Regions from separate parts of the Adlercreutzia sp. CNCM I-6207 genome, predicted to be linked through region 1. Evidence: predicted binding sites of a transcription regulator. Region 1 holds the regulator's gene; the other holds the start of a gene.

What was found. Region 1 encodes LexA, which represses DNA repair genes until DNA is damaged. Its sites were predicted from a motif close to CNAACANNTGTTNG; they were not measured.
Region 2: the regulator LexA is predicted to act here: its motif matches at 2,821-2,834, upstream of uvrA (excinuclease ABC subunit UvrA).

What each region holds. Positions count from the first base shown of each region.
Region 1 covers NZ_CDRVLZ010000010.1:60,282-76,435, forward strand. The annotation lists gene dapF (diaminopimelate epimerase) at 1-548, shown strand, start outside; gene hflX (GTPase HflX) at 704-2,026, shown strand; gene lexA (transcriptional repressor LexA) at 2,146-2,784, opposite strand; gene nrdR (transcriptional regulator NrdR) at 3,080-3,526, shown strand; gene dut (dUTP diphosphatase) at 3,530-3,964, shown strand; gene ACW4QM_RS06690 (hypothetical protein) at 3,979-4,488, shown strand; gene ACW4QM_RS06695 (hypothetical protein) at 4,609-5,160, shown strand; gene ACW4QM_RS06700 (prenyltransferase) at 5,269-6,198, shown strand; gene gluQRS (tRNA glutamyl-Q(34) synthetase GluQRS) at 6,195-7,148, opposite strand; gene ACW4QM_RS06710 (phenylacetate--CoA ligase family protein) at 7,187-8,572, opposite strand; gene ACW4QM_RS06715 (amino acid-binding protein) at 8,579-9,022, opposite strand; gene ACW4QM_RS06720 (indolepyruvate oxidoreductase subunit beta) at 9,024-9,617, opposite strand; gene ACW4QM_RS06725 (thiamine pyrophosphate-dependent enzyme) at 9,628-11,352, opposite strand; gene ACW4QM_RS06730 (FHA domain-containing protein) at 11,398-11,841, opposite strand; gene ACW4QM_RS06735 (D-alanyl-D-alanine carboxypeptidase family protein) at 11,853-13,367, opposite strand; gene ACW4QM_RS06740 (hypothetical protein) at 13,354-13,785, opposite strand; gene ACW4QM_RS06745 (phenylacetate--CoA ligase family protein) at 13,785-15,092, opposite strand; gene ACW4QM_RS06750 (VanW family protein) at 15,070-16,154, opposite strand, start outside.
Region 2 covers NZ_CDRVLZ010000022.1:3,099-19,252, forward strand. The annotation lists gene uvrA (excinuclease ABC subunit UvrA) at 1-2,701, opposite strand, end outside; gene ACW4QM_RS10210 (MFS transporter) at 2,868-4,187, opposite strand; gene ACW4QM_RS10215 (tyrosine recombinase) at 4,804-5,772, opposite strand; gene trmFO (methylenetetrahydrofolate--tRNA-(uracil(54)-C(5))-methyltransferase (FADH(2)-oxidizing) TrmFO) at 5,769-7,133, opposite strand; gene dprA (DNA-processing protein DprA) at 7,222-8,169, opposite strand; gene ACW4QM_RS10230 (YifB family Mg chelatase-like AAA ATPase) at 8,173-9,645, opposite strand; gene ACW4QM_RS10235 (YraN family protein) at 9,673-10,173, opposite strand; gene ACW4QM_RS10240 (ribonuclease HII) at 10,311-11,099, opposite strand; gene rplS (50S ribosomal protein L19) at 11,179-11,526, opposite strand; gene ACW4QM_RS10250 (SPFH domain-containing protein) at 11,692-12,627, opposite strand; gene ACW4QM_RS10255 (isochorismatase family protein) at 12,797-14,107, shown strand; gene hcp (hydroxylamine reductase) at 14,390-15,976, opposite strand; gene ACW4QM_RS10265 (Crp/Fnr family transcriptional regulator) at 16,127-16,154, shown strand, end outside.

The sequences.
Region 1 (16,154 bases):
ACATGGGCGCGCCCATCTTGGATCCCGTGCTCGTGCCCGTCGATGCCGCGCCGGACTCCCGCGCGACCGATGGTGCGCCCTATGTGGGGCATCTTCGCCTCGATTCGCCGTGGGGAACCTTCGAATTCGTGTGCGTCTCCATGGGAAACCCCCACGCCGTCTGCCTCGTGGACGATTGGGCGGCATTGCCCAACGAGCTGTTCCCCGCTGGTGCTGAGAAATCCCTCTCGACCCTGCGCATCGATCTTCCCGGCCCCTTCTTCGAGACGCATCCCGTATTTCCCGAGAAAACCAACGTCGAGTTCGCCTCCGTCACCGATGAGGGCATCGCCATGCGCGTATGGGAGAGGGGCTGCGGCGAGACCTTGGCCTGTGGCACCGGCGCCTGCGCCACCAACACGGCCGCCTGCCTCACCGGTCGGGCCGGCAGGGAGAACGATCTCCTGTTGAGCGGCGGCCTACTGCACATCTGCTGGAACGAGGATGGCACGATATCCATGACGGGACCGGCAACGGAGAGCTTCTCGGGAACCATTGTGCTGCCGTGAGCTTCTCCGGCGCTGCTGTTGTGCTATGATAGCCCCCGTTTCACCGGCGCAACGCCGCGCCACGATTAAGGAGTGATGCTCATGCGCCTGTAACGACCACTTGCACCGCCTTCCCCTCATGGGATCCGTCGTTACTTGAAGCAAAGGAGCATGCTATGACCGAATACGAATCCGTCATCCAAAAGGGTCCGGCCACCAAGGCCGAGGAGCGCCGCGAGCGCGCCGTTCTCGTGGGCGTCGAGCGCCCGGGGCTGCCGTGGCCCTTGGAATCTTCCCTGGCCGAGCTGGAACGTCTGGCCGATACGGCCGGAGCCGATGTGGTGGCCACGACGACCCAGCGCTTGGACGCGCCCAACCCGCGCACCTTCGTCGGCACGGGCAAGGCCGACGAAATCGCCGAGCTGGCACGGTCGCACGAGGCCGACCTCGTCATCTTCGACGATGAGCTGACACCTTCCCAGCAGGCCAATCTGGAGAAGGTCATGGACAAGTCCGTGAAGGTCATCGACCGTACGGCCCTCATTCTGGACATCTTCGCCCTGCACGCCACCTCCAAGGAGGGGCGTCTGCAGGTGCGTCTCGCCCAGAACCAGTACTTGTACCCGCGCCTGCGCGGCATGTGGGCCCACCTCGCTTCGAACCGCATGGGAGGCGGCGTGGGATCCCGCTTCGGTGAGGGCGAAAGCCAGCTGGAGGTGGACCGCCGCATGGTGCGCAAGCGCATCACGAGCATTCGCCGCGAGCTTGAGCGCCTGTCCGACGTGCGCTCGTTGCAGCGTGAGAGTCGGTACGGCAGCGGCATGTTCAAAGTGGCACTGGCCGGCTACACCAACGCCGGGAAAAGCTCGCTCATCAACCGGCTCACCGGAGCCGACGTGCTCAGCTACGACAAGCTCTTCGCCACGCTGGACTCCACCACCCGCAAGTTCGAACTGCCCGAGGGCCGCGAGGTCACCGTCACCGACACCGTCGGCTTCATCCAGAAGCTGCCCACCACCCTGGTCGAGGCCTTCAAGTCGACGCTCGACGAAATCACCGGAGCCGACCTTATCCTGCACGTGATCGACGCCTCCTCGCCGGAGTTCGAGGAGCAGATCGAGGCCGTGTGCGAGGTTCTCGACCAGATAGGGGCCCAGAGCATTCCGACGATCGCCACCTTCAACAAATGCGATCTGCTGGACGCCGAGACGCTGGCTGGCCTTAAAAGGCGTTATCCGAGCGCCCGGTTCGTGTCCGCTCGCTCTGGAGAGGGCATAGAGGGGCTCGTGGGCGCCATTGCCCAGGCCGCCTCGTCCGCCGACGCCAAGCTGGACGTGCTCGTGCCGTACCAACGGGGGGATTTGGTATCGCTGGCCCACGAGCGCTGCCACATCATCTCCGAGAGTCACGAGGCGACAGGCACGCGCCTGCAGCTGCTCGCGGCCCCTGCCTTCGTCAGCGCGTTCTCCCCTTACCTTGTCTCGGACGTCGACGCTTGAGGAAACCACCGCTCCAGAAACGAAAGAGCGCCCCTGCTCCGGATCCTCGCATCCGGAGCAGGGGCGCTCTTGATTGACCAAAAGGGGAGGACTCGCGGCCTATCGGCGCAGCGAAGGCGCTACAGGCGCCGAAACACGGCCACCACCTTGCCGGCAATGGAGCAGTCCGTGGTGATGATGGGATCCATCGTCGAGTTCTCCGGTTGCAGGCGGATATGGTCGGCCTCGCGGAAGAAGCGCTTGACGGTGGCGCCGTCGTCGATGATGGCCACGACGATATCGCCGTTGTTGGCCACCGGCTGCTCCTTCACAACCACGTAGTCGCCATCGTTGATGCCGGCCTCGATCATGGACTCGCCGCGCACCGAGAGCATGAAGGAGGGGGCATCGCCGACGATATCGGTGGGCAGCGTGATGGTGTCGGTGATGTTCTCCTCGGCGAGAATAGGGGAGCCGGCAGCCACGTTGCCCACCAAGGGCACATTGACGAGCTTGCTGTAGGCGGCCGCGAAGGCCGTGACAGGGGAGGGAACCTCCTCGATGGGATAGGTAAGCGCGATGGAGCGGGATTTAAGGGGGTCGCGCTTGATGAAGCCCTTGTCTTCAAGTGCCTTCAAATGGACATGGACGGTGGAAGGGGAGGAGAGCCCCAAACTCTGGCACACCTCGCGCACCGTAGGACCGTAGCCCTTCTCGCGAATGCACGCTTCGATGCAGTCGAGAACCGCCTGTTGCCGCTTGGTCACTTTCTGGGTCATAGCGCATCCTTTCACAAAAGCGTACATTTGTTTGAAAAATCTCTTGACGTGAACCTTTGTTCGCTCTATTATAACTGCGAACAAAGGTTCTACGCAAGAGGTCAGGAGTAAAAAATGGCACGCATCGAATTTTCCATAGCCTTCACGCTCAGCACCATCGCGTCATTCCTCATCTTCTTCGCCTAGAGCGTCGAGGGCGGGTGTCGCGAAGGTAGCAATGTTTTGAAGAGGGGAGCGCGCTAGGTCTGATAGGGTATGATAAGCAATCAACTTATCAAAGTGAGAAGGAGAACCTATGCGCTGTCCTTCCTGTGGCTACCAGGAATCGAAAGTCGTCGACTCGCGATCGGCCGACGACGGCGCCTCTATCCGGCGCCGTCGCGAATGCCTGCAGTGCGGCACGCGATTCACCACCTACGAGCGGCTCGCCGAAAATCCCATTCTCGTCATCAAGGCCGACGGTTCATCGGAGGTCTTCAACCGCGAGAAGCTCATGCGAGGATTGCTCATCGCCTGCGCGAAACGTCCCATCACGCCCGAGAAGATCGACGGACTCATCACGAGCATCGAGGCGGAATTGCGATCGAGTCAGCGCAACGAGATCAAATCGCGCGATTTGGGCGATTTGGTACTGGCCCGTCTGGCCACTCTGGATGACGTTGCCTATATTCGCTTCGCCAGCGTCTACAAGGATTTCCAGAATGTGGAGGAGTTCTCCGAGGCCCTGAAAGAGCTGGGCTGATCCATGGACGTTCTTTTCAAGCAGCTCGACGAGACCCTGGAAGCGCCCGCCTACGCCCGTCCGGGCGATGCGGGTCTCGATTTGCGCGCCGCCGAGGGCGGCACGCTTTTGCCCTTCGAGCGGGCACTCGTGCCCTGCGGTATCGCCTTGGCCATTCCCGAGGGCTATGCGGGGCTCATCATTCCCCGAAGCGGCCTGGCGGCACGACAGGGCATCTCCATCGTGAACGCCCCGGGCCTCATAGACAGCGGCTACCGGGGGGAGATCAAGGTGCCGCTCATCAATCTCGATCCAACGGAGGTGTTCAATTACGAAAAGGGCGAGCGCATCGCCCAACTCGTGATCATCGCTACCCCCACCATTACTTTACATAACACTTATGAGCTTCCCGAGAGCTCGCGCGGAGCGCAGGGCTTCGGAAGCAGCGGCCTTTCCTAGAAAGAGTGTCCTTTATGACCGATCACCGCGATTCGAAACCCGAAGAAACGCCCGAGCCCCAGCAGCTGGGAGCTCCGGAGACGACTCCCGAAAATCCCCAGCGACCCGAGCCGTCGACGGAGCCCTCGCAGGATCAGAGACGGGCGCTCATCGACGCCGACCTGAAATCCGCCCGCACGCTCTCGACGGTAGCCGCCATTGCAGGTCCAGTCTCCTTCATCATCGGCGGCGTGATGCTGAGCACGGTGGGCCTCGTCTGCGCCATTGTCGGCTTCGTTAAGATCAAGCACGTGATAGACGATGTCGATGGTCGCCAGAAGGTCTATGCCGCCACGGTACGCCAGACGCTTATCTGGGGTCTCGCCATCAGCGCCATTGCGCTCATCGTCAACATCGTCGGCATCGCGCTCATGATGCCCGTGCTCATGGAGGCCATGCAAACGGGAGACTTCACCTCGATCCTCGGCGAGGGCGCCACCATCACCGCGCAGCCATCCGGCGGCAGCGGCAATGCCTGGGGCTAAACACCTTCCATATACGGTAAAATGTTTCAAGTTGGAGGGCTTCTGAAAAGATTGACAAGAAAGGCTGATAATATGGATTATGTAAAATCGAAATCACGATCAACTATACAGGGTTTTCTAGTGGTTCTCGCTGCTCTTTTGACGCTTTCCATTGGAATGGTCGGGTTGGCCGGTTGCTCGAGCGGCACGAGCGATGAAGACGCCATCCGCGCTTCACTCTCGTCCGAACTGGACAGCATTAAGAACATCGACGACGCGTTCGTCAACGAGTTCTCCGAGTCCATCGATATGAGCCAGCTTTCGGTCTACGGCATCGACGGCGTCGAGTTCATGAAGTCCTACCTGAGCGGCTTCGATTACACGATCGACTCGATCAATGTCGACGGCGACAGCGCCACGGCCCAGATCACCCTTACCTGCAAGAGCTATACCGGCTACCTGCAGGCGCTGCAGACGGCCGTGGACGAGGTCACCGCCGATCCCGATGCTCTTGCCGCTCTCTCCAACGATGAGATCAACCAAAAGATCGGCGAGATCGTCATCGGCTCCCTCGACGGCGTCGAGCTGGCGGCCACCCAGCCCATCACCATCACCTACACCAAGGTCGACGGCACCTGGGAGCCGGCCTCGTCCACCTCGGGCGACATCGCGGCCGCGCTGATGACCAACTAAACGCGCCGTCAACGCGCAAACCCCTTGAAGGGCGCTCCATTGGGGCGCCCTTCTTCTATAATGCCAGGTAATCGATAACGCTTCTCACGACGAAAAGAGAAATCGAACATGGGTTCCCATACGAAACCGAACAGCGGGGGAGCGACGACTCCCCTCTCCCCTCGCCTCGCTCTTCAGTTGGCCGCGCCCCATACCTGGCCGGCGGCCATCATGCCCGTGCTCGTGGCCGCCGCCTGCGCCTTGGCCAACACCGGGTCGCTGGACGTGGGCATGGCGTGGCTTCTGCTCCTCATCTGCATCCTCATGCAGGCGTCCGTGAACACCTTCAACGACTACTTCGACTTCATCAAGGGAACCGATACGGCCGAGGACAACGTGGAGGCCTCCGACTCGGTGCTCGTCTACAACGACGTCAATCCGCGCTCGGCCCTCGGGCTGGCCATCGGCTTTCTGGCCGTGGCCTTTCTGCTCGGCCTGTACGTTGTTTGGAAGACAGGCCCCGTTCCCCTCGTCATCGCGCTTATCGGAGCCGTCATCGTCGTGATGTACTCCGGAGGCAAGACGCCTCTCTCCTACCTTCCCGTCGGCGAGGCGGTGAGCGGCATCGTTATGGGCGGTCTTATTCCGCTGGCATGCTACCAGGTGCTCTCGGGCACGTTCACGTTCATGGCGCTCCTTTGGGCCGCGCCCACGATCATCGGCGTGGGCCTCATCATGATGACGAACAACACCTGCGACATCGAGAAGGACATCGAGGCATCCCGCCGCACGCTGCCGGTGCTGCTGGGCCGAGAAAAGGCGCGCACCCTCTACCACGCCCTCATGGTCGTTTGGGTTCTCGCCATCCTCGCCATCATCGGCATTTGGTTCCCCCGGGGTATCGTCGTGCTCCCCTTCTTGGCGCTCGGCTGCTACCCCCTCATGATGGGCCTGTGGAAAAATCCGCTCGCTGCGCCCACGCGCATCAGCGCCATGGGCCAGATCTGCAGCGTGAACGTGGCTCTGGGCGCATTCTACGCCGCCGCCCTCCTGCTTTAGGAGCGCCAGGGAATCTGCACGAGATCGGGCAGTCCATCGCGAAAACGCTCCAGCGAGAAGTCCTTCAGCAGCTCTTCCGGCGTCGCCGGCGCCTCTTCGGGAACAAGCCCCGCCACCGCCGCGATATGTCCGATGACGGCTCGCGGACTTCCGAACCGGGCCAGCAGCTCGTCTAAGGCCGCGTCCCGATCGCGTTTCGAGAGGCGCCGATTCTGCTCGGCCACGAGCAGCGGAACGTGCGCATAGGCGGGGTGCGGCAGCCCGAGAAGATCCTGGAGGTAGCGCTGCTGCGGCGTGGAGCAAAGCAGATCGACGCCGCGCACGACTGAATTGACGCCCTGGGCGGCATCGTCCACCACCACTGCCAGCTGGTAGGCGAACGCGCCGTCGGAGCGGCGTATGAGGAAGTCGCCGCAGTCGCGGTCGAGCTTTTGCGCGTAGTATCCCTGAACGAGGTCCTCGAAGGCGATCATGCGACCGTCCACGGCAACTCTCCAGCCCGGCGTGCGCCCCGCTGCCCGGCGCGCCTCCACCTCCGCGGCCGACAGATGGCGGCAGGTGCCGGCATAGACGAGCTTCTCACCCCGGTGGGGCGCCGAGGCGGCGTGAAGGTCGGCCCGCGTGCAGAAGCACGGGTACAAAAGCCCCTGGGCCTCAAGGCGCGCGAATGCCTCGGCATAGGCTTCGTCGCGATCATGCTGGAAGTACGGCCCCTCGTCCCAGAAGAGGCCCAGGGCCTCGAAATCACGCTGGATCTGATCGATGTAGGCGGCCTTCGAGCGCTCGCGGTCGAGATCCTCGATGCGCAGCACCATGCGGCCGCCCTGGGACTTCGCCACGAGCCATGCGATGAGCGCGGCGTAGATGTTGCCCGCGTGCATGCGCCCGGTCGGCGACGGCGCGAAGCGGCCGACGACGGGTGTCGCCTCTGTCGCGCCGCTTTCCGTCATAGCCAATGAAACCTTTCCGGCGCAGTCTTAAAACCGGGCTACTTCTCGCGCCGGTCGTCGACGTGCTTGGCCTTGCCGATGGCACGCTCGATGCCGCCGGGCTCGACCAGGCGCACCTCTGGCGCCACGAGCAGCGTGCCCTTGAGCTTCTCGGCGATACGAGCGCGCAGGGCGTCCATGGCCTCGAAGGAGTCGCGGAAGGCCTCGGGGCGCAGCTCGGTCTCCACGATGAGCGCGTCCATGCCGCCGCGGGTCTCCACGATGATATGGTAATGGGGCGTGACCTCCTCGATGCCCGTGAGCACGTCCTCGATCTGCGAGGGGAACACGTTGGTGCCGCGGATGATGAGCATGTCGTCGGAGCGGGAGCGCACCTTGTCCATACGGGCCAGCGTGCGGCCGCAGGCGCAGGGCTCGGTGTGCACGGCGGTCAAGTCGTGGGTGCGGTAGCGCAGCACGGGAATGCCCTGCTTGCAAAGGGGCGTGAGCACGAGCTCCCCCATCTCGCCCTCGCCCACCGGCTCACCGGTTTCCGGATCGATGACCTCCCACAGGAAGTGATCCTCGGCGATGTGCTGCTGGTAGCGCTCGGCCAGACACTCGCCGGACACCCCCGGCCCCATGACCTCGGTGAGGCCGTAGTTGTCGGTGCAGACGATGTGCATGCGTCGCTCGATCTCGGCTTTCAGGCCCGGCGGACAGGGCTCGCCGCCGAAAAGGCCCACGCGCAGGGGGGACTTCTCCCAATCGTAGCCCATCTTCTCCCCCACCTCGCAGATGTGCATGGCGTAGGAGGGCGTGGCCACGAGCACGGTGGTGCCGTAGTCCTCGATCATCTGGATATGGCGCTCGGTGTTGCCCGAGCCCGCGGGGATCATGGCGCAGCCCAGGCGCTGCAGCCCGTAGTGCAGGCCGAAACCGCCGGTGAACATGCCGTAGCCGAAGGCCATCTGGGCGATGTCCCCGGGCACGACGCCGGCCATCTGCACGAGGCGGGCGATGCACTCGCTCCACATGTCCATGTCGTCGTCGGTGTAGCCCACCACCACGGGCTTTCCGGTGGTGCCCGACGAGGAGTGCAGCTCGCGGATGTCGTCCAGCGGCACCGCAAACAGGCCGAAGGGGAAGGTCTCGCGCAGCACGGCCTTGTCGGTGAAGGGGAGCTTGCGCACGTCCTCGAGCGTCTGGATGTCGCTCGGCGCCACGCCCATCTCGTCCAGCTTCTGGCGGTAGTAGGGCACGCGCTCGTAGGCATAGGCCACGGTCTCCTTCAGCTTCTCCAGCTGCAGGGCGCGAATCTCCTCGCGGGAGGCGCATTCGATTTCCGGCTTGTAAATGGGCAGGGCGTCGAACCGTCCCGCTTCGGCGGCGGCCAGCGCCGCGCCCTTCTTTGTCACGTCGATGGGATCCATTGCCTCGCTCATGCGCTCTTACGCCTCCTTCGCGGCGCGCTCGGCGACGATGCGCGCGATGTCCTCTTGGGAAATGAGCTCCACCGGCTCATCGGCCAGAAGCGCCTGGGCGCGCTCCGGCTCGCTTGTGGAGAGCACGATATAGGTGGAGATCATGGAATAGCTGTAGACCACGTTGATGCCGCATTTGGCGAGCACACCCATGACCCGCGAGAGCTCGCCGGGCTCGTCGACGAGCTTCAGGCAGATGACCGGCGAAACGACGCAGGCGCAGCCGGCGCCCTTAAGCGCCTCCATGGCCGCCTCCGGCTTATCGACGATAAAGCGGAGGATGCCGTACCCCCCCGTGTCGGCGGCGGAGAAGCCGCGCACGGAGACGCCGGCGCCCTCGAAGAGGTCGAGCACCCGGTTCATGTGCCCCGGGCGGCTGTTGGCGAATACGCTGATCTGGGAAACGGTCATGCTATTTTCCCTCCTCGTTCTCGATGACGGCTCGGCCCGCGCGCAGGGCGGCGAGGTTCGCCTCGACGGTCTTCTGCGGCACGCGCTCGGCCACGGTCTCCTCCCACACCTCGACGGGAATGTCGAGCCGGGCCGCCAAGGCCCCCACGAGCACCACATTGGCGCATTTGGCGTTGCCGGCCGCGCGCGCAATGGCATCGGCGTCGATGAGCAGCGCCCCCGCCTCGCGCAGGCGCTCCCGGGCGTTCCCGGGCATCGAGGCGGCGCCGGTGAGTACCGGCAGGGGCCGAATGGCCACATCGTTGACGATGAGCGAGCCGCCCTCCTTGAGCTGGGGCAGATTGCGGAGGGCCTCGGTGGTTTCGAAGGCGACGACGACATCGGCGCATCCCGCGTCCGATACCATGGATTTCACGTCCTCGCCCACGCGAACCACCGTGGTGACGGCGCCGCCGCGCTGGGCCATGCCGTGGATCTCCGACACCTTCACCTGCAGATTCGCCTTCATGCAGCTGAAAGCGAGCAAATCGGCGGCGAGGATGGTTCCCTGGCCGCCCACACCGCACAAGAGCACGGTCTTAGTGGCATTTTCCATGAACGGCCTCCTATTCCTTGACGATGGCGTCGAAGCGGCAGTACTGGGTGCAGTGGCCGCAGCCGATGCACAGCGCGGAATCGATGAGCGCACGGCCCGTCTCGTCGCGGCCGAGGGCCGGACAGCCCAACGTGACGCAGGCGCCGCAGGCCGTGCAGGAGTCGCTCACGAACAGCGGCGGCTCTACGTGGCGCTCGAGCAGCACGCAGGGCGAGCGGAACACGATGACCGAGATGTCGTCGCTGCCCGTGGCCTCCTTGAGGGCCCGTCGCACGGCGGCGGCATCGTTGGGATCGACCACGCGCACATCCTCGACGCCGAGGGCAGCCACCACGGCCTCGATGTTCAACTCGCGGCTGGGCCGGTTCTGCAGGGTCACGCCGTTGAAGGGGTTGCCCTGGCGCCCCGTCATAGCGGTGGTGCGGTTGTCGAGCACGCACACCGTGCCGGCGCCGCGGTTGTACACCGTGGAGATGAGCGAGCTTAGGCCCGAATGGGCGAACGTGGAGTCCCCGATGACGGCGACGATGGGACGATGCTCCGTGTCGGCCAGCGCCAGCTCGAAGCCGTGGGCCATGGAGACCGAGGCCCCCATGTCCACCGTGGTGTCCATGGCCGAAAGCGGCGGCAGGGCGCCCAAGGTATAGCAGCCGATGTCGCCGGTCACGATGGCCCGCATCCTCGAGAGCTCCTTGAACACGAGGCGATGGGGGCATCCCGGACACAGCGCCGGAGGGCGTCCCGGCAGATCGGTCGCAGCCGGCGCATGGGGCGGCTGCTCAAGGCCGAAGGCCGCGCGCACGAGCCCCGGCGACAGCTCGCCGGCCCGCGGCAGGGGGCACGGCGTCTCGCTCACCGGCACCCCGCAGGCCCGCACGGCGTCTTTGAGGTACTCCGAGCCCTCCTCCACGACGTACACGGCTTCGACGGAGTCGGCGAAATCGCGCAGCGCGGCCGCGGGAAGGGGCCAGGTGACCCCGAGTTTGAAGATGCTCGCGTCCGGGAGCGCCTCGGCCACGTGCTGGTAGGCCGTGCCGGCGCAGACGATGCCGATGGCGCCCTTCCCTTCCCTCACCTCGTTGTAGGGGCAGGTTTCCACCCACTGGCGCAGCTTATCGATGCGATCCAGCTGCACGAGGCGGCGCGGCTTGGCGAAGGCGGGCATCATGACCCACTTCGCCGGATTCTTCTCATAGGGCCTCGCCGGCGCCTCGGCGCGCTCCCCTGCCTCGACGGGCGTCTTCGTGTGGGAGATGCGCACGCTGGAGCGGATGATCACCGGCACGTCGAAGCGCTCGGAGATATCGTAGGCCTCGCGGGTGAAGCGCAAAGCCTCGGCGGAGTCGGCCGGATCGAGGCACGGGATGGCTGCGGCCTGAGCGTAGTAGTGCGAGTCCTGCTCGTTCTGGGAGGAGTACATGCCCGGGTCGTCGGCTGCCAAGATGACCATACCGCCGCCCACGCCGGTGTAGGCGGCCGTGAACAGCGGGTCGGCCGCCACGTTCACGCCCACATGCTTCATGGTGGCGAGCACCCGCGCGCCGGCGGCCGAGGCCCCGATGCCCACTTCCACGGCCACCTTCTCGTTCACGCACCACTCGGCGTAGACGCCCTCCTTCTTGGCGAAGGCCTCCAGCGTCTCCGTCGACGGCGTGCCCGGGTAGGCCACGCCGATGGTGCAGCCCGCCTCCCAGGCTCCCTGGGCGATGGCCTCGTTGCCGCTCATCAGCTCCATATGTCTCTTCCTCTCCCTTCGGCGCCCGCCGTCGCGTGCGCGGCCCTAATTCTCCTCGTACTGCATGCAGAAGGTGCCGATCTGAATGAAGTCGCCCGGACGCAGCGCACGAGCCTCCACGGAATCGTTGTTCACCCACACGCCGTTGAACGAGTTGGCGTCGCGGATGACGTAGCAGCCGTTCTCCTGCTCGATGGTGGCGTGCATGCGCGAGACGGTCATGTCGTTCAGGAAGATCGTGCACTGGGGACTGCGACCGATGGTGACGGGCTCGCCTGTGAGCACGAAGCTGATGCCCACTTGCGGACCCCGCACGACGTTGAGCGTCGCACGGGCCGGGGCGCTCTCCTCAACGGTTGTGGCCGGCGTCTCGCTCATGACGAGCGGCTGCATGGCCTGCGTGGCGCCGAGCAGCTTGAATCCGCAGGTGGGACACACGGTGTCGTTCAGTGAAATCTCGTGGGAACAAACGGGGCAGCGCTCGCTCATGGCCCACCTCCTTACTCGTTGGCGGCGTCTGCGGCGCCCGCGCCCGCGCCGCTTGGGGCACCGTCGGCGGGAGCGTCGTCTGAGACGCCTGCGGCGATGGCCGCAACGGACTGATGATCCTCGCGAGAGGATGACTTGCTGTAGATGAGGGGCGTCTCGTTGACGACCTCAGTCGGCGCCGGGGCGTCGTTGCCCCACAGCCGGTTCCACCAGATGCCGATGCCCTCGAGAAAACCGGGGGCCGGCGAATCCTCGCAGGCGATGAGGTCCTGGGAGGCGACAAGTTCGTTGCCCTGGTAGAAGTTGGCGACGCCCACGACATCCCCCGCGGCAACCGAACCGGTCAGCTCCTCGGCGACGATCTCCTGGCTCACATTGCCCTCGGGCGCGAACACCTCGACGGCGGCCGAGGGATCGGCGAAGGTGGCCGCCACCGTGCGGTCCGGCCACGCGCTGTGGGACACGCGGGCGATGAGCGGCACCTCGGCACCGCCGTCAGCTGCAGAGGCCACGGTCTCGGGGCTGTGGGCCAGCGCATAGCTCACACGGTTGTCGTAGACCCAGTTGAACAGCGTCTCGGTATCCTGGAAGCGCGCGTCCTCGGAGGGCGAGCCCAACACGATGGCGTACAGAAGGCCGTCGCCGCGATCGCACGCGCCGGCGAAGGAGTTGCCCGCCGCCTCGGTGTAGCCGGTCTTGATGCCGCAGGCTCCCTCGTAGGTGCCGAGCAGACGATCGGTGGATTGAAGGTCGATGACCTGGGGCTTGCCGTCGGCGCGCGTGACGGTGATCTGGGCGGACTCCTTCGACACGATGGAGCGGAACGTCTCGTTTCCCATGGCGTAGGCGCTCATGAGGGCGACATCGCGGGCGCAGCTGTACATTTCGTTGTCGTAGGCGCCGATGTCGAGCCCATGGGGGTTGGAGAACAGCGTCTCGGTCATCCCGAGCTCGGCCGCCTTGGCGTTCATGGCCGCCACGAAGGCCTCGTTGGCGGTCTGCGAATCGTCGGTCTTCATCCCCTCGCCCAAAGTCTCGGCGATGGCGATGGCGGCGTCGTTGCCCGAGGGGATCATGAGCCCCGCGAGCGCCGCCTCAAGGGTGAGCGTGTCGCCCGCCCACAGGCTCGCCGACGACTCGCCCACCGAGGCGGCCTCCTGGCTCACCGTCACCGTGCTGTCCAGGGGTACGCCGGAGTCCAGCGCGACGATGGCGGTCATGATCTTGGTGATGGAGGCGATGTGCGACCGCTCGAGGGCGCCCCGCGAGAAGAGCACCGTGCCCTCGTCGTCCATGACCAGCGCGAAGGTCGCCGTGATGTTCGGACAGGCAACCGCCGGCAGCCCGCGCGCCTCGACGGAGGCGCCCAGGATCTCGTCGGTGCCGCGCACGTCGGCAAAGGCCCGGGCCGGCGCGCCCAAAGGCAGCGCCAGCAGCAGAGCCAAAGCGAAGCCGAGCGCCCGCCTTGACAGACGGGCGCCGCTTTGGTGCGCACTGCCGTTTTCGATGGGGCTAAGCAGGGTCAACGCAGTAAACCTCTTCCGGAGCCAGAACGGCGAAGCCCGCCTCGGCGAGAACCGCCTCGGCACCGTCGCCCTCGATCTTCAGCACGTCGACGGCCTTGCCGTCAGCGGTGCAGAAGCAGTAGCCGTACTCGATGTTCATCGAGGCCCCTTGGCAGAATCCGAGAAGATCGGCCAAAGTGCCGGGAGCATCCTCGACGGACACGGCGATGACCGGCGTGAGCGAGGCGCGGAAGCCCGCCTGCCCCAGCACCTCCACCGCGCGTTTCGGTGTGTCACAGAAGATGCGGACGATGCCGAAATCGGCGGTGTCGGCGATGAACAGGGCCTTCATGTTGATGTCGGCGTCGGCCAACGTGCGGCAGGCCGCGGCGAGCCGCCCCTTCTCGTTGGCGAGAAAAACGGTGAGCTGCGAAATCATTACTGGTTCTCCCCTCTCAGGTCGATGACGCGCTTGGCCTTGCCCTCGGAGCGCGCGATGGTCTTGGGCTCCACGAACTTGATGTCGACGGCCACCTGCAAGTTGCTCTTGAGGGCCGCGGCCAGGCGGTTGCGCAGATCCTCCAGACGGCGCACCTCGTCGATCGGGAAGTCGGGCTCAGTTTCCACCTGCAGCTCCACGTGGTCGAGCGGGCCGTTCATGGTGAGGATGATCTGGTACTGGGTGGCGATCTCCGGGAACTCGGTGATGACCTGCTCGATCTGGGACGGGAACACGTTCACGCCGCGGATGATGAGCATGTCGTCGGTGCGGCCCAGAAGGCGCCCGATCTTGCGATGGGTGCGCCCGCACGCGCACGGCTCGGCGTTGATGGTGGTGACGTCGCGGGTGCGGTAGCGGATCATCGGCGAGCACTCGCGGGTCAGCGTCGTGATGACGAGCTCGCCCACTTCGCCGTCAGGAAGGACTTCCAGCGTCTCGGGGTCGACGATCTCGCAGTAGAACTGGTCCTCGGCGATGTGCAGGCCGCCGCGCTCGGCGCATTCCATGGCCACGCCCGGGCCCATGATCTCGGAGAGGCCGTACACATCGCAGTACTGGATGCCCAGCTTGTCGGCGATCTCCTGGCGCATGTTCTCCGAGCAGGGCTCGGCGCCGAAGATGCCGCCGGAGATTTGGAACTCGGTGGCCGGGTCATAGCCCATCTCGATGGCCGTATCGGCGATGAGCAGGGCGTAGGAGGGAGTGCAGGCCAGGATGTCGGTCTTGCAGTCCTTGAGCATCTGCACCTGGCGCTTGGTGTTGCCCGACGAGGTGGGGATGACGGTGCAGCCCATGGCCTCGCCGCCGGCATGAGCTCCCAAGCCTCCCGTGAACAGGCCGTAGCCGTAGGACACCTGGATGGTGGAGTTCTCGTCGCCGCCCACCATGGCAATGCCGCGGGCGAAGCAGTCGCCCCAGTTCGCGAGGTCGTTGGCGGTATGCCCCACCACCGTCGCCTGGCCCGTGGTGCCGGATGAGGCGTGGATACGGGCCACGTCGGCGTTCTCGCGGGCGAACATGCCGAAGGGGTAGTTGTCGCGCATGTCCTGCTTCACGACGAAGGGGAACTTGGCGATGTCCTCGAGGCTCGTGAGGTCGTCGGGGGTCACGCCCGCCGCGTCGAAGCGCTCGCGGTACAGCGGCACGTTCTCGTAGGCGTTGCGCAGCGACTCCCGCATGCGCTCAAGCTGCAGTTCGCGCAGCTCCTCGCGGGGCATCGTCTCAATCTCCGGTTGAAAGAACACTGGCTTCCTCCTTGTCCGTAGCTTCTTTATCGGTATCTTCTCTCTCGCGTGTCGGCGTGTTCGGCCCCACGACGGTCACCTCGTCGATGGGGGCGTAGTTGGAGGTGAAATCCTCTTCATGAAGCACGTTGCCCGCACGGTCGCGGACGGTGCGATGCACGGTCACGCTGCGCCCGTCAGCTCCGGCGGTCTTGACGTAGCGCGTGCCCTCAGGCTCGCTCTCGTCGACTTTGGTGCGCTTCTTGAAGGGCTCTCCGGTCTCCCAATCGCCGGTCTGCGTGGAGACCACGTAGCCGGGATCGATACCGTACAGTGTAACGGTTAGGCTGGAATCGGTGTAGCGCGAGCGCATCAAAACATCCGAAGTGCCGTCATTGACCCATGTAAGGTCGAGGTCGGGGTACGCGATAGCGGCATCGCGGCCCGTGGGATAGCTAGAGATGTAGAGCGAGTGGTTGCGCCGCTCGGTCACGGGATAGCCCGCCTCATAGACCGCGTTGAACACCGTGGTGGCCACCTGGCAGATGCCGCCGCCGATGGCGTCGTCGTACTCGCCGTTGATGATGGCATGGGCCGCCTGGAACCCTGCCTCCTCGTTCGCCTCGCCCACCGTGTCGTTGAACGACCACTCCCCTCCGTCGGCCCGGGCGATGGAGTTGTTCAGCAAGTCGGCCGCCGCGTGTATGTTGTGGCGCCGATTGGCCGTGGAGGGGCTGTCGTTGTACTCGGTCGTGAACGAGGAGATCGGGGCGATAAGGCCCATCTCGAGCGCTTCGTCGAAGGTGGTCCGGGACGGAGCCTCGCCCCACTGGATGGCGATGGAAGGCGCATCGGAGCCGGCCGCCTCACTGCCGAACAGGGCGCTTTGGGCCTGCGCCGCCGCATCGGCGGTATGGGGATAGCGCGAGCCCTCGCGGGCGCTGACCCATACCTCGCCGCCGTCGACGTCGAACGACACCGTGGCCGCCGAGGTGTAGCCAGCGTCGCGAATGAGCCCGAGCAGCCCCGAGGCCGCCTCGGTCTCGTCGAGGTAGGGAACCAGGGCGAAACCCTCCCCGCGCT
Region 2 (16,154 bases), on a different contig from region 1:
CGAGGCGCTGCAGCACCTCCAGAAGCTGGCGCACGTCCTCGAAGTGCAGGCCCGTGGTGGGCTCGTCCAGAATGTAGAACGTTTTGCCGGACTGGCGCTTCTGCAGCTCGCTGGCGAGCTTCACGCGCTGGGCCTCGCCGCCGGAGAGCGTGGTCGCCGGCTGGCCCAGGCGGATGTAGCCGAGGCCCACGTCGAAGAGCGTCTGCAGCTTGCGCTTGATGCCCGGGATGTTCTCGAAGAAGTGCAGGGCGTCCTCGACGGTCATGTCGAGCACCTCGGAGATGTTCTTGCCGCGGTAGGTCACCTGCAGCGTCTCGCGGTTGTAGCGCTCGCCGTTGCAGACCTCGCAGGGCACGTAGACGTCGGGGAGGAAGTGCATCTCGATCTTGATCTGGCCGTCGCCCTTGCAGGCCTCGCAGCGGCCGCCGCTCACGTTGAAGGAGAAGCGCCCCGGCGCGTAGCCGCGGGCCTTGGCCTCGGCCGTGCTGGCGAACAGCGCGCGGATGTCGTCCCACAGTCCGATGTAGGTGGCCGGGTTCGAGCGCGGGGTGCGCCCGATGGGGCTCTGGTCGATGTTGATGACCTTGTCCAGCTTCTCTAGGCCCGTGATCTTGCGGTAGGGCCCGGTGCGGCGATGGGCGTGGTTCAGCCGGTTGGCGAGCGCCGGCGCCAGCGTGTCGGTGATAAGGGAGCTCTTGCCGGAGCCGGAGACGCCCGTGACCACGGTGAGCGTGCCGATGGGCACCTCCAGCGTGACGTTTTGCAGGTTGTTCTCCTTGGCGCCGGTCATCTTCAGCGTGCCGCGGCCCGGCTTGCGGCGAGCCTCCGGTACCGCGATGCGGCGGCGCCCCGACAGATAGTCGGCCGTGACGGAGCCCTCCGTGGCCATGACCTCCGCCGGCGTCCCCGCCGCGATGACGTGGCCTCCGTGCTCGCCGGCGCCCGGGCCCATGTCCACCACGAAGTCGGCCGCCCGGATGGTGTCCTCGTCGTGCTCCACGACCACCACGGTGTTGCCCAAGTCTCGCAGGCGCTCCAACGTGGCGATGAGCCGCTCGTTGTCGCGCTGGTGAAGCCCGATGGAGGGCTCGTCCAGAATGTAGAGCACGCCCATGAGCCCGGCGCCGATCTGGGTGGCGAGCCGGATGCGCTGGGCCTCGCCGCCGGAGAGCGTGGCCGTGGCCCGCTCCAGCGTGAGGTAGTCCAGGCCCACGTCCACGAGGAAGCGCAGCCGCTCGCGGATCTCCTTCACGATGGGCAGGGCGATGACCGCCGCCTGGCCCGTGAAGTGCAGCCCCTCGAAGAACGCCAGCGACTCGGCCGCCGACATCTCCGTGACGTCGTGGATGGACTTGTCGTTCACCGTGACCGCGAGGACCTCCGGCTTCAGGCGCTTGCCGCCGCAGGTCTCGCAGGGCACCGTGGCGAAATAGGCCGACAGCTTCTCGCGCTGGGCGTCGGACTGGGCCTCGGTATAGCGGCGCTTCACCGCGGCGAGCACGCCCTCCCACTCGATGTACCAGTAGGTGTCGCGGCCGTCCACGGTGCGGTAGTCAACGCGCACCTTCTCGTTGCCGAGGCCATGCAAGAGCGCCTTCTGGGCCTTCTTCGGCATGTCCTCCCACGGGGTGTCGGCGTCGGTGCCCACATGCTGGGCCACGGCGCGCAGCACCTGGGGGTAGTAGTTGCCGCTCTTGAACGGCGCGATGACGCCCTCGTTCAGCGTGAGGGACGGATCCGGTACCACGAGCGAGGGATCCACCTCGTCGCGGCTGCCGATGCCGAGGCAGTCGGGGCAGGCGCCGTAGGGGGCGTTGAAGGAGAAGTCGCGGGGCTGCAGCTCGTCCATGGAGTGGCCGTGCTCGGGGCACGCGAGGGCCAGCGAGAACAAATGCTCTCCCTCCCCGAGGCCGCCCGTGGCGCCCGAGGAGGTGCCCCCGGCCTCGCCGAGCGGTTTCCCGTCCGGCCCGAGCACCTGCACGAGCACGCGGCCCTGCGCCAGCTTGCAGGCCAGCTCCACGGCCTCGGCGATGCGGCTTTGGGCGGATTCCTTCAGCGTGACGCGGTCGACCACCACGTCGATGAAGTGCTTGATCTTCTTGTTCAGGGTGACGGGCTCACCGGAAAGCTTCACGATCTCGCCGTCGATGCGCACGCGGGAGAAGCCCTCCTTCTGCAGATCGGCGAAGAGCTTCGTGAACTCGCCCTTGCGGCCGGCCACCACCGGGGCCATGAGGATGGCCTTCGTCGACTCGCCCTGGGCGTCGTCGCCGAGGCGCAGGATATCGTCGGTCACCTGGTCGGTGGTCTGCTTCTTGATCTCGCGGCCGCACTCGGGGCAGTGGGGCACGCCCACGCGCGCGAACAGAAGGCGCAGGTAGTCGTAGATCTCGGTGGTAGTGCCCACGGTGGAGCGGGGGTTTTTCGACGTGGTCTTCTGATCGATGGACACCGCCGGCGACAGGCCGTCGATGGAGTCCACGTCGGGCTTGGACATCTGGCCCAGGAACATGCGGGCATAGCTGGAGAGGCTCTCCACATAGCGGCGCTGCCCCTCGGCGTACATGGTGTCGAAGGCGAGGCTGGACTTGCCGGAGCCGGAAAGGCCCGTGATGACGACCAGCTCGTCGCGGGGAATAGTCAGGTCGACGTCCTTCAAGTTGTGCTCGCGGGCGCCTTTGATGACGATCTCGTTGGCCATTGGCTGGATTTCCTTCGCAGACGTGAAGCAACGGGCGCCGCGCGGGCCGCCCGTTGCCGAATTCTCTTGTTTCGCCTGCGTATTCTACCGATTCGCGCGGCCGCTGGCTAGCAATTTAGGGAACTTTTGTTCGGGTTCACGGATTTTGCATAGATGAGCGCTCAGGTTATATGAGCGCGGGGGCAGCGACGGAGGCATCCTCGGGAACGGCCTCCCCCGTCGCGGGCTCGGGCGCCGAGGACTCCCCCATGCCCTTCATCTTCCGGAAACGGGACAGCGTGAGGCGGCCGTCCTTCTTCTTCTCGCTGGGCGCTCGCAGGCAGATCGCCACGAACAGGCTGGCGGCGACGAGCACGGCGGCCATGGCGGCGAACACGAAGGCGAAGGAGGTCGCCTCCAGAAGGATGCCGCAGACCACGCCGGTGATCGCCGAGCCGGCGTAGGCCACGAGGTTCACCGAGGCGAGGATGGCCGAGACGCGCAGCACGCTCACGCGCAGAAGCAGAAGGCGCAGCGACACGGACACCGCCACGCCCATGGCGAAGCTGAACAGGGCGCAGTCGCCCATGAACAGAAGCTCGGCGCCCATGAGGACGCATAGCGCCATCAGCGCCGTGGTGGCCGTCACGACCGCCATGGAGACGACGAGGGTGCGCTTGGGCTCGAAGCGCTGCACGAGCGGGCCGCCGAGAAGCGACGGCGCCATGATGAGGGCCAGAATGACCGACCCGGCCAGAGGCGAGGTCTCGCCGAAACACTGCTGGGCGATGGGCGCCGAGAACGACTGGTAGAAGCAGGAGACGAGCCAGGTGGCCAGGTAGCACACGGCCACCACGGCGAACAGACGCCGGTTGTCGGTGGGGATGTAGACGCGCACCCTCATGACGGCGCGCAGCGAGAGCGTCTGGTCGAGGGGCTCGTGCACCACGGGCATGAGGAACAGGCACACGGCCAGGATGACGATCATGATGCCGTAGAGCACGGCGATGCTCGGCACGATGTCGTAGAGGATGCCCACGGCCACCGACCCGATCATGATGCCCACCATGGCACCGCAGCTGGCAACGGTAGACCCCCAGCCGAGGTGTCTCTCCCCCACGCAGTCGATGACGAGGGCGGACACGGCGCTCATGCCGAAGCCGGCCGAGAGGCCCTGGACGAAGCGGGCGGCGAGCACGGCCGCGCCGCTGTCGGCCATCATGAACATGATGCAGCCGACGATGGCGAGCATGAGGGTGAGGCTGGTCACGGGAGTGCGCCCGAAGGCGTCGGAGATGCGCCCGGCGAGCAAGAGCGTCAAGGCCACGCCGGTGAGGTAGGTGAACATCGTGTTGGAGATATCCGCCGTGGTGAGCCCGATGGTGGCCTGGTAGTCGGCATAGAGGGGAATCGGGATCGCCGTGGCGGCGAAAATGGCCAGAAACGCGATGGTGGCGAGCGCGAACCCGCGCAGGGACTGCCCGTCGGTGAGCTCCTCTTTGTGCATCCTTTCCTCCGTTTGAACGAGATGTGCCAGCCTGCCTCGCGGGAACGGATATCCCGAAAGGGTGGGTGAAGTATGAACCTCGCTTCAGGGGAATTCAAGGGATTGCGCTGAGTTTTCCACTCAGCGATGAAACGGCCCCGCAAGCCGCGCGAGGGTTCGGAGTCCCGTGCCGCCCGCCGCCGCCTTAAAGCCGCCGACGGCGGGCGCCGCGAGCAGCTGGCCAAGCGCTCCCCGCAACCGACAGCGAGCGCAAAAGGAGCCCTCTCCCCCGAGGGCTCCTGTGTGGGTTTCCGCTGTGGCGTATCCGGAAGCTACATGACGGCGTGGCTGGCGGACTGCATGAGGTAGGGAATGTAGGCGAGCACGACGAGCGCCGCCCAAAACAGCATCTTCGCCTTCTTGCGACTCATGGCTCCTCCCTTCCGCGCAATCCGTCCGATCGACGATCCATCTGGATCGTCACCGTGATTCTTGCACAAAACACAGGAGGGGAAGACCCGAAAAAGCCACTAGTCACGATGGCGCAACCGCCCCGATGACCCCGCGCAACGCCCCTGTTCGCCGTTTGTAAATTACGCGCATATCGGCCGCAGTGCGCCCAACCGTAGGAGGCGACTTACGCGCGCGGATGGGCGAGGCCGTGGATCTCCTTCAGGCGCTCCGGGGTCACATGGGTGTAGATCTGCGTGGTGGTGAGGCTCGCGTGCCCCAGCATGTCCTGGACGCTGCGCAGATCGGCGCCGCCCTCCAGAAGGTCGGTGGCGAAGGAGTGGCGCAGGGCATGGGGCGAGAGCGACTCGTCCAGCCCCGCAGCGGCCAGAGCGCGCTTGAACATCTTGCGGATGCCGTCGGGCTTCATCTGGTTGCCCCGGTTGCTGACGAAGAAGTAGTCGCTCTGCCTGTCGCCGAGCAGCTCCGGCCGCGCCTTCTCGAGATAGCGGGCCATGGCCTCGGCGCCCCGGCGGCTCAAGGGCACGATGCGCTCCTTGGCGCGCTTGCCGAACACCTTCACCTCGCGCTCGGGGAAGTTCACCCAGGAAAGGAGGAGCCCGGAGGCCTCGGAGACGCGGGCGCCGCAGGAGAACAGGAATTCCAGGAGCGCCGCGTCGCGCATCTGCGCCGCCGTCTGCTCGCGGGGCGCGCCGTCGGCGTCGGCCGGGCCGTAGACGGCCAGCAGGCGCTCCACGTCGCCGTCGGACACGACCTTCGGGAGCCGGCGGTCGACCTTGGGGGCCGACAGCACGCTGGCGGGATCGGCCGGGGCGAGACCGGTCACGCACGCCCAGCGGAAGAACGTACGCAGAGACGACAGGTGCCGCTTGATGGTGGTGCGGGCGTAGCGCGCCTGGTCGAGCTCGGCGAGGTAGCGCCTCAGCTGGCGGTAGGTGGGAGCGAGCGGATCGACGCCCGCCCGCTGCGCCCAGCGCAGGTAGGCCTCCATGTCCTCGCGATAGGCGCGCACCGTATGGGTCGAGGCGCCCATCTCGGAGGCGAGGTGATCGCCGAACCGCGCCACCGCCTCTTCGCCGGGCAGCGGCGCCCCGTCGGCGGCGTTTCCGCCGCCAGCGCCTTTGCGCCCCGTCACGGCAGCAGCCCCGCCTCGGCCAGGGCCTCCTTGTAGCCCGCAAGCGCCTCGTTGGCGCGGTCGGCGTAGGCCTGGTAGCGGGCGCGCTTGTTGCGCACCGGGGACGAGAGCGGAGCCATGAGCCCGAAGTTCACGTGCATGGGCTGGTAGTCCTTCGTCGCCGGATCCGTGGCGTAGGCCAGAAGCGCCCCGAACACCGTCTCCGTCGGCAGCTCCGGCAGCGCGATCCCCGCAAGGTCGGCGGTCACGGCCAGCGCGACGTGCAGCCCGCTGCGGATGGCCTCGCAGTAGCCCTCGGTGCCGGCAAGCTGCCCCGCCACGTAGACGGGGACGCCGAGGACGTCCGCTTGCGGCGTGACGAGCCGGTTACGACGGTCGAGCAGCCGCGGCGCGTCGATGAAGGTGTTGCGGTGCATGACGCCGTAGCGCGCGAACTCCGCCTCTTCCAGGCCGGGGATCATGCGAAACACGCGGCGCTGCTCGGGGAAGGTGAGGTTGGTCTGGAACCCGACGAGGTTGTAGCTGGCGCCGTGGGCGTCCTCGGCGCGCAGCTGCAAAGCCGCCCAAGGGCGGCGCCCCGTGCGCGGATCGGTGAGCCCCACCGGCTTCAGGGTGCCGAAGCGCGGGGCGTCGCGGCCGGCCCGGGCTATCTCCTCGATGGGCTGGCAGGCCTGGAACAGCTCGCGGGTCTCGAAGTCCTTCGCGATGACGCGCTCGGCCGAAAGCAGCTGCTCGATGAAGGCGTCGTACTCCTCCCGGGTGAACGGGGCGTTCAGGTAGTCCCCGCCGGCACCGGCGTCCTCGTAGCGGCTTTGGCGAAACACCTTCCCGAAGTCGATGGAATCCGCCATCACCACCGGCGCCGCGGCGTCGTAGAAGGCCAGGGCGTCTCGCCCCGTCAGGGCCATAAGCGACGACGAGAGCGCATCGGAGGTGAGCGGGCCGCTCGCCAAGACGATCGCGTCCGAGCCGGCGGCAAGGGAGGGGATGTCCGTCGCCTCGCGGCGCTCCACCGCAATGAGGGGATGCTCCTCCACCTGGCGCGTCACGTCCCGGGAGAACAGCACCCGATCCACCGCCAACGCGCCGCCCGCGGCCACCGCATGGCGTCTCGCCGCCGCGATCAGCGGCGATCCCAGAGTCGCGAGCTCCGCCTTCAAGAGCCCCGCTGCGCTGTCGGGCTTGGTGCTCTTGAGCGAGTTGGAGCAGACGAGCTCGGCCGCGTCCCCCGTATGGTGCACGGCGGTCGGATGCGCGGGGCGCATCTCGACAAGGCGCACGGAGATTCCGCGCGAGGCGAGGCTCAGGGCCGCCTCGCTGCCCGCCAGTCCTGCGCCTACTATGGTTACCGTATTGCTCATGGGGCAAAAGGATACCAAACAACGGTGCCGCAAGGCCCGTCAATTCCGCTTGGGCGCCCCAGCTTCTCCCTATTGACACAGCCATGGCCTACACCGCCGTCCGCAGGGCCGGATGCGGGCCGTAGCGCCCGTCGGGGTACTGGGCGATGAGCCCGTCGCGCTGGGCCTCGGCGAGCCAAATCATGAGCCAGGTGAACGTGTCGCCAGCCGGAGCATGGTCCTCGGCCAGCTGGCGCAGGGCCTCCATGCCCAAGGGCTCGGCCTGGAGCGCCGAGAGCAGGGCTTCTTCCCCGCGATAGGGCTGGCTCGCCTTGCCGCGATCGTCCGCAGCCTCGGCCCGCTGCTCCTTCAGACAACCGAAGGTTGAGAAGAGCGCGTCGGCGAAGGCATCGTCGTCGACGATAGGAAGCGCCCCCTGGTACAGCAGGCGGTTCGCCCCCTTCGACGCCGCAGAGGTGATGGCCCCGGGCACCACCCATACCTCCCGGCCCGCGAGCAGCGCCTCGTCGGCCGTGGAGAACGTGCCCGAGGGCAGCCCCGCCTCCACGATGAGCGTGGCCCGGGAGAGCCCCGCAATGAGCCGGTTGCGGGCGCGGAAGGTGTGGGGCTGGGGCGGGAAGTCCCACTCGTGCTCGGAGACCACCGCGCCGCCGGCCGCCACGATGCGCTGGAAGAGCCCCGCGTTCTCCGCCGGGTACAGCTGGTTGCAGCCGCCACCGAGGAAGGCCACCGTGGGCGCGCCCGCGGCCAGGGCCGCCTCGTGGGCCACGGCGTCGCAGCCCCGCGCGCCCCCGGAGATGATGGCGACGCCGCGCTCGGCGGCAGCCGCGGCAAAGCGCTTGGCGCAGCCGCGCCCGTAGGGCGTCGCGCGCCGCGCACCCACGACGGCCAGTCCCTCGGCCAGCGCGCCGGGGCGGCCCACACCGTACAGGCGCGCCGGCGGGTGGGGTATGCTCTTCAGCGCCTTCGGGAACAGCGAATCCTCCAAGGCAAGCTCGAAGCGCTCCCCTTCCAATCTCATTACCTTCACCGGCATCGGTCACTTTCCTCCTATTCCATCGCGCACGCGGAAGTTCACGGCCTCCGCGATGTGCGCGCTCTCGATTTCCTGGGATTCCGCCAGGTCGGCGATGGTGCGGGCCACCGCGAGCGTGCGCGTGATGGCCCTGCCGCTCATGGCGTGCAGCTCCGCCTGGGCGATCATGAAGCGGCGCGGCCCGTCGGCCAAGGCCTCTATGGAGCCATCAGACCCCTTCTCGGCCATCTGCGATGCGCGCCACGAGGCGAAGTCCCGGGCCGCCATCACCCCCTCCCGCAGCTGCGCGGAGCTCGTCCCCCGCCTCCGTTCCAAAATCTCCGCCGGACGAATGCGGCGGACATCCAGATGCAGGTCGATGCGATCGATGAGCGGTCCGCCTATGCGGTTCTGGTAGCCCCGGATCTGGGGCACCGTGCAGGTACACTCCCGCTCCTCGTCGCCGAAGTACCCGCAGGGACACGGGTTGCTGGCCGCCACGAGCACGAACCGCGCCGGGAAGGTCACGTTGCCGTCGGCCCGGGTGAGCATCACCGATCCGCTCTCCATGGGCTGGCGTATACCCTGCAAAACCGAGCTTTTGAACTCCGCCAGCTCGTCCAAGAAGAGCACCCCGTGGTGGGCCAGGGACACCTCGCCCGGCCGCAGGGGGCTGCCGCCTCCCACGAGCCCGGCCAAGGTGGCGCTGTGATGCGGATGGCGGAAGGGGCGCTGGCCCGCGATGATGGCATCGATGGGCTCGGCGGCCACGGAATGGACCACGGCCGCCTCCAGCATCTCGTCGGGACAGAGCGGCGGCATGATGGTGGGCACTCGGGAGGCGAGCATGGTCTTGCCCGACCCGGGCGGTCCCATCATGAGCAGCCCGTGACCGCCGGCCGCGGCGATCTGGAAGGCCCGCTTGGCCGTCTCGTGGCCCGCGACCTCCGCGAAGTCGAGCGCCTCGACGGCCGCCGGGGCCGCCCGTCCCCCGTGGGCCGGCAGCACCGCCGCCGCGCCTCCCTCACGGGCCGCCTGGGCCAGCGACGTCATAGCGAGCAGCCGCACGTCGTCTAAGGGCACCGGATCGCTGTCGGCGGCGCAGACGAAGTCCAGCCCGAGGCGCCGGGCGCAGATGGCGCAGGCGAGCGTGCCCGCCACCGGCCGCACCCGCCCATCCAGCGAGAGCTCGCCCACGTAGAGCGCGTCCCGCGCCCAAGCCGGATCGATCTGCCCCGTGGCCGCCAGAATGCCCAAGGCTATGGGAAGGTCGAACCCCGAACCCGTCTTGCGCAGATGGCTCGGCGCCAGGTTCACGACGATCTTCTCCCCCGGCATGGAGAACCCCGCTGCCCGCAGCGCGGCGCGCACCCGCTCCCGCGCCTCCTGGATGGCCGCATCCGGCATGCCCACGATGGCCATGCCCGGCAGGCCGCCGGAAACGACCACCTCGACCCGCACCGGCACCACTTCCACGCCGCGAACCGTCGCCCCCATGACGGCGCATTGACCCCGCGCCACGGCTCAACCCACCGAATAGGCGCCCAGATGGTGCCGGATGAAGGCGCGGTCGTCGGAGAGCACGATAATGGCCACCACATCGAAGCGCACCACGGCCTCGCCGAAGAAATGGTCTTGGATGTAGGCGAGGGCGATGCGCTCGTACTTCTCGCGCTTGGCCCGGGTGACCGCCTCGCTGGGCAGCCCCTTGTCGGCGTTGCGGCGCGTCTTCACCTCGACGAACACGAGCGCCTCGTCGTTGACGGCGATGATATCGGCCTCCCCGGCGAAACAGGTCCAGTTGCGCTCGAGGATGGTGTAGCCGTTGCGCTGGAGGAACCGCGCGGCCGCCTCCTCGCCCCGCGCCCCCAGCGCCTGGTTGCGGCGTCCCTGGGCGTTCGGGTCGGCAGGCCGCCGCTTCCTCGATCCCTCCCTCGCCTTGCGTTTGGGCGCCGGCGCGGACTTGGGCTTCTTCTCCTTAATCGCGGGACGCTCCAACACGCCCGCCTCACTGCTCGCAGCCATAAGGTGCGCTCCTTTCCTCTCGATGGAGCACACCTTAGTCGAGCACGACCGTAAAAATGACGCGGGAATGTCTCGTTTCGTTCCTCGCGCCAACCGCACTGGTGTCGCAACAGCGTCGCATCGACGTCGCAAAATCCCTAGAACAGGCTCTCCTGGGCGGCGAAGGAGCAGAAGCTGCGCCGGTGGATGGGACAAAGCCCCCGCTCACGGATGGCCGCCATATGGCCCTCGGAGCCGTATCCCTTGTTCGATTCGAAGCCGTAGCCGGGGTACTGCTCGGCATAGGCCTCCATCACATGATCGCGCGCCACCTTGGCCACGAGCGACGCGGCGGCGATGGAGGCACACTTCCCGTCCCCCTTCACGACGTTCACCTCCCGCGGATCAAGATGCAGCGGGTTGCCGTCCAGAAGCACGACATCCACCGCGACGCCCTGGGCCTCCACCTCGGCAATGGCGGCGGCAAAGGCCCGGCGCAGGGCCGCCGTCATGCCCACCCGGTCGATGTCGGCCGGCTCCACGTACTGCACCGTCCACGCCCGGGCGCGCCGGCGCACTTCGCCTGCGATGGCCTCGCGGTCCTCCGGCCTCACCTGCTTGGAGTCGTTGAGCCCGGCGATGGGGTCGTCCGCATCCAGCACCACGCCCCCCACGGCCAAAGGCCCCGCCAAGGGCCCGCGCCCCACCTCATCGAGCCCGATGACCACCGACCCTCCCCGCTCGGCGGCGAGCTCCCGCTCGAAAGCGTACATCCCCGCGAGCCGCGCCTCCTCTGCGGCCTCGGCCTCAAGACGGCGGCGCGCCACCTCCACGGCGGCCCGCACGCCCTTGCGCGTGTCGGCCACAAGCGACCGCTCCAGCACGGCGAAGGCGGCCGCATCGGCCTCCTGCAGCTTCCGTCGGATCTCGGGGACGGTCAGATCAATCACCTCGGGCTCCTTCCCACCGGCGAGGAATACGAAAAAGGGCCCCCGAAGGAGCCCTCGCGAACACAAAAGATAAGGCCTAGCGGAACGCCTTCTCCTTGATCTTGGCGGCCTTGCCCACCTTGTTGCGCAGGTAGTACAGCTTGGCACGGCGCACATCGCCCTTGCGGGTGACCTCGATCTTCTCGATCTTCGGGGAATGCACGGGGAAGGTGCGCTCCACGCCGATGGAGAAGCTGATCTTGCGCACGGTGAAGGTCTCGCGGACCGACTCGCCCTGACGGCGGATGACGTCGCCCTGGAACACCTGGATACGCTCGCGGTTGCCCTCGGTGATGCGATAGTGAACCTTCACGTTGTCGCCCACGTGGAACTCGGGGAGGTCCTGCTTGATCTGCTGCTGCTCAATAGCGCGAATGATATCCATTGCCTTTTCCTACTCTATACTTCTAAATGGTCTTGCATCGTTTCTCGTTTGGACGCGATTTGACAGTATATCGCCCCTATACCCTCGGCGCAAGGGAAATTATCGCGCCTTTCTGGGAAAGTCCACGAACGGCACACGGAAGCTCGAAGCGGCGCGACAAAGGAGCTACTTCTCCTCTTCCTCCACGATGACGAACTCGTCGGCGCCTTCCGTCTCCTGGGCCACGAGCATCTGCTCGAACATGGAGGCCGTCGCCGTGAAGTCGCTCGGCAGCACCACGGTGGACTGGCGGCCGTTGCGGGCGAACTCGCTCATCATGTCGGTCCACTGGGTGAAGATGAACAGCTGGTTGGCCTCGGCCGCCGACACGCCGGAGCTCTTGATGACCGCAAGCGACTCCGAGATGCCGTCGGCGATGGCCTTGCGCTGGGCGGCAATGCCCCGGCCCGCCTGCTCCATGGCCTCGGCGCGAGCCCGTGCCTCGGTGACCACTTTGATGCGCTCTGCCTCGGCCAGCGACTGGGCGGCCTCCTTCTCGCGCTGTGCGGAGTTGATGCGGTTCATGGACTGCTCCACGTCGGCGGGCAAATCGATGGAGGTGATGAGCGTGCTCACCACGTCGTAGCCGTAGGCCACCATGAGGCCGGAAACGGTCTGGTTCACGTCCGACGCGATGGCGTCCTTTTTGTCGAAGACCTCGTCAAGCGTGTACTGCGGCACGCTGGAGCGCAGGGCGTCGATGAGGTAGGAGCGCATCTGAGCCGTGGGGTTGGCCAGCATGTAGTAGCTGCGCCACACGCCCGAGGGCTGACCGTTCGCCGCCGGCTGGGCGCTCACGCGGTACTGGGCGGCGATGGCCATGGTCACCGTCACGTTGTCGCGGGTCTTCGCGTCGATGCCGAACTGCTCCTGGCGCGTGCGCATGTCCACCTTGGCGGCAATGGTCTCGAAGAACGGGATCTTAATGTTCAGGCCCGCGCCCACGGTGCGGTTGAACTTGCCCAGCCGCTCGATGATGTAGACGTTCTGCTGCGGAACAATAAACAGCGCCTGGGGCAGAAGCAGCACCAAAAGAACGATGATGATAGCAAGTCCGATCATAGGAAACTCCCTTTCTGAGTTGCGTAATGCCTATAATGGTGGCAGTATACCATTGGAATTTGGCTTGCAACCAATCGTCGACCGGAGGGACGGGGCGGGGCGCCCCGTCCCTCCCCTGCGCTCAACCTTGCGGAATCCGGACTTCATCACATAGAAAGAGGAGCCTCCCATGATAGAACCAGCCCGCGCCGCCTTCCTGCTCATCGATATGCAAATGGGCTTCATCGATCCGACCTCTCCTTTGTGCGTCGCCGGCGCGGCGGCCACCGTTCCCGCCTGCGCTCGCGCCCTGGAAGCGGCCCGTTCCGGGCAGGCGGGCGCCATCTACCACGTGAGGCGCGTCTACCAGCCTGACGGCTCCGACGTGGAAGCCGTGCGCTACCGCGCCTGGGCGGAAGGAGGGCGCCCCCTTTCCATCGCAAACCACGACAGCCTGGAGGCACCTCCGGAATTGGCGGCGGCCGGCGAGGCCATCCTCATCAAGCCGAGCTTTTCTGCCTTCTTCCGCACCGATCTAGACGCATGGCTGCAAGACATCGGCGTGACCACGGTGGTTCTGGCCGGCACCACCACGCCGAATTGCATACGCTCCACCGCTTACGACGCCTTGGAACTCGGCTACAACGTGGTAGTGGTGGAAGATGCCACCTCGTCGCGCTCGCCCGAAGCGCAGGCCGCCAATCTCGAGGACATGGCCGCCGTGGGCATCCAGATCGTCACCAGCGAGCAGTACGCAGCGGGCGCATTGGCGAGCCTGCCCGATATCGAAGCCGAGGTCGCCGCCACTCGAGAGGAGAGCCGGGCCGCAAGCACTTTCGCTCGCGACGATACCATGCCTCCGACCTCCGCACTCGACCAGAGCCTTCTGGTGGCACCTGACACACCTGCGCCCCGCCTCGACTCCATCGAGACCATCTCCACAGGCTGGATCAACAAGTACCGGCTTTCCTACACCATGCCCGATGGTCGCCCCCATACCTACGAGAGCGTCTCGCGCAAAGACCCGAAGCGCTACGCCCGGGCACTCAAACGCTTGGGTGACGGCGGAAAACCCGAGCCCGACGCCGTGTGCATCGTGCCCATCCTGCGAGACAAAGTTCTCCTCATTCGCGAGTTCCGCTATCCGCTGAACTCCTGGTGCATCTCATTTCCTGCGGGCCTGATCGAACCGGGAGAGCGCCTTGAGGAAGCCGTAGGACGCGAATTGGCCGAAGAGACGGGCTTTTGCCTGCGCACCGACATTGACCGGGCGCTACTCGTGCTCCCCCAGCCGGGCTTCTCCTCCACAGGCCTTGCCGAGGAAAGCGTGCAGGTGGTCCTCGCCCAGGTGGAGCCAGCGGGCAATGCGAGCCCCGAGCCCTCGGAGCTCATCGAGACGTTCATATTGGAGCGCACCCAGATCGGCACGTTCCTCGACCTCAACACCGTCCCCATCGGCACCCGCTGCCAACTGATCCTGGAAATGCTGGCGAACCTTTAACGCGATTGGCGAGACTTTCGAGCCTTCCTCGATGCCGATACCATCCCCATCGGCACCCGCTGCCAGCTCATCCTGGAGTTGCTCGCGATCTAGCATCGCCGGAACCCCACATCCTCCTCTCTCGGTAAGTACCGAGCGGCGCCACAAAATGGCGGCCGACCCTTCGTGAGCCATGGAAGGCAACGAAAAAGGCGACGACCTCCGTCGGTCGCCGCCTTCCGTTTGCCTCGCATCGCGTCGCGCTCGCGCGATCTCTCGGGGCTCCTCGTTCTGTGCTCGGCGCTACTCGCCCAGAAGCTCCGCGAGGTCGGCCTCCGGGGTGGTGATGGGGGCGATGCCGTAGTTCTCGACGAGGACGTCGAGAACGCCGGGGCTCACGAAGGCCGGCAGCGTGGGGCCGAGCTTGATATTCCGAATGCCCAGGTACAGCAGCGTGAGCAGGATGCAGACGGCCTTCTGCTCGTACCAGGACAGCACCATGGACAGCGGCAGGTCGTTCACGCCGCAGTCGAAGGCCTCGGCCAGGGCTACGGCCACCTGGATGGCGCTGTAGGCATCGTTGCACTGGCCCATGTCCATGAGGCGCGGCAGGCCGCCGATCTCGCCCAGATCGAGGTCGTTGAAGCGGTACTTGCCGCAGGCCAGGGTGAGCACCACCGTGTCGTCGGGGGTGGCCTTCACGAACTCGGTGTAGTAGTTGCGGCCCGGGCGCGCGCCGTCGCAGCCGGCGACGAGGAAGAAGTGCTTGATGGCGCCGCTCTTCACCGCGTCCACCACCGTGTCGGCCACGGAGAGCACCGTGCCCTGGGCGAAGCCCGTGGTCATCGTCGTGCCGCCGTTGATGCCGGGAATCGTGTGGGGCTCGTCGTAGCCGCCCAGCTCCAGCGCCTTCTGGATAACCGGGCCGAAGTCCTTGTCGGGGCCGATATGCGTGCAGCCGGGGAAGGCGACGACTTCCGTGGTGAACACGTTGTCGGCGTAGCTCTCCTTGGGAGGCATGAGGCAGTTGGTAGTGAACAGGAAGGCCGCGGGCACGCCGTCGAACTCCTTCTTCTGGTTCTGCCATGCGGTGCCGAAGTTGCCCTTGAGCTGCGGGTACTTCTTCAGCTCCGGATAGGCGTGGGCCGGCAGCATCTCGCCGTGGGTGTAGACGCTCACGCCTGTGCCCTCGGTCTGCTCCAGCAGAAGCTTCAGGTCGTGCAAGTCGTGGCCGGAGATGACGATGAACGGGCCCGGCTGCACCTCCATGGCGACGGTGGTGGGCTCCGGCGTGCCGTAAGTGCCCGTGTTGGCCTCATCGAGCAGCCTCATGCAGCCGAGGTTCACCTCGCCCACCTTCAGCGCCAGGGGCAGAAGCGCGTCCACCGAGCCCGGCTCGGCCAGCTGCGCCAGGGCGTCGGCGAAGAACTCGTCGACAGTCGCGTCGCGGTAGCCCAGCACCCGGGCGTGGTAGGCGTAGGCCGCCGTACCGCGCAGGCCGAACAGCACGAGGGACTTGAGTGAGCGGATGTCCTCGTCGTCGCCCCAGATCTGGTCGACGTCGTAGTCGGAGACCGGCTCGTTGCCGGCCGCGGCGGCCACGGCGGCCGTCTCGGCGCGCACCGCGTCCTTAAGCGCGGTCACGGCCTGCCCGTCGAAGTTCACGTTGGTCATGCAGGTGAACAGGCCGTCCACGATGAGATCGCAGATACGGTCGTTCTTGACGCCGGCCTCCCGGGCCGTGCGGGCCAAAGCGATCATCGCCCCGGTCAGCGCGTCCTGGGCATCGGCCACATCGGCCGGCTTGCCGCACACGCCGGCGCTGCCGGTGCAGGCCTCGCACTTTGCCACCTGCTCGCATTGGAAGCAAAACATTTGCTCTGTCGCCATAGACACTCCCTTTCGGGTCGCGGCCCTTGCGGCCGTGTTCCAGTAGATAGACGGCACCGTTGCGCCGCTGTTGTGAAGGTACTGGCACGGCAGGGCATTGTATGTTGTAATCACAACAAACGAAGCTTCCTTCAATGAAAAGGTTGACCCATGGAACGAAACGCCTTCCTGGCTGGAA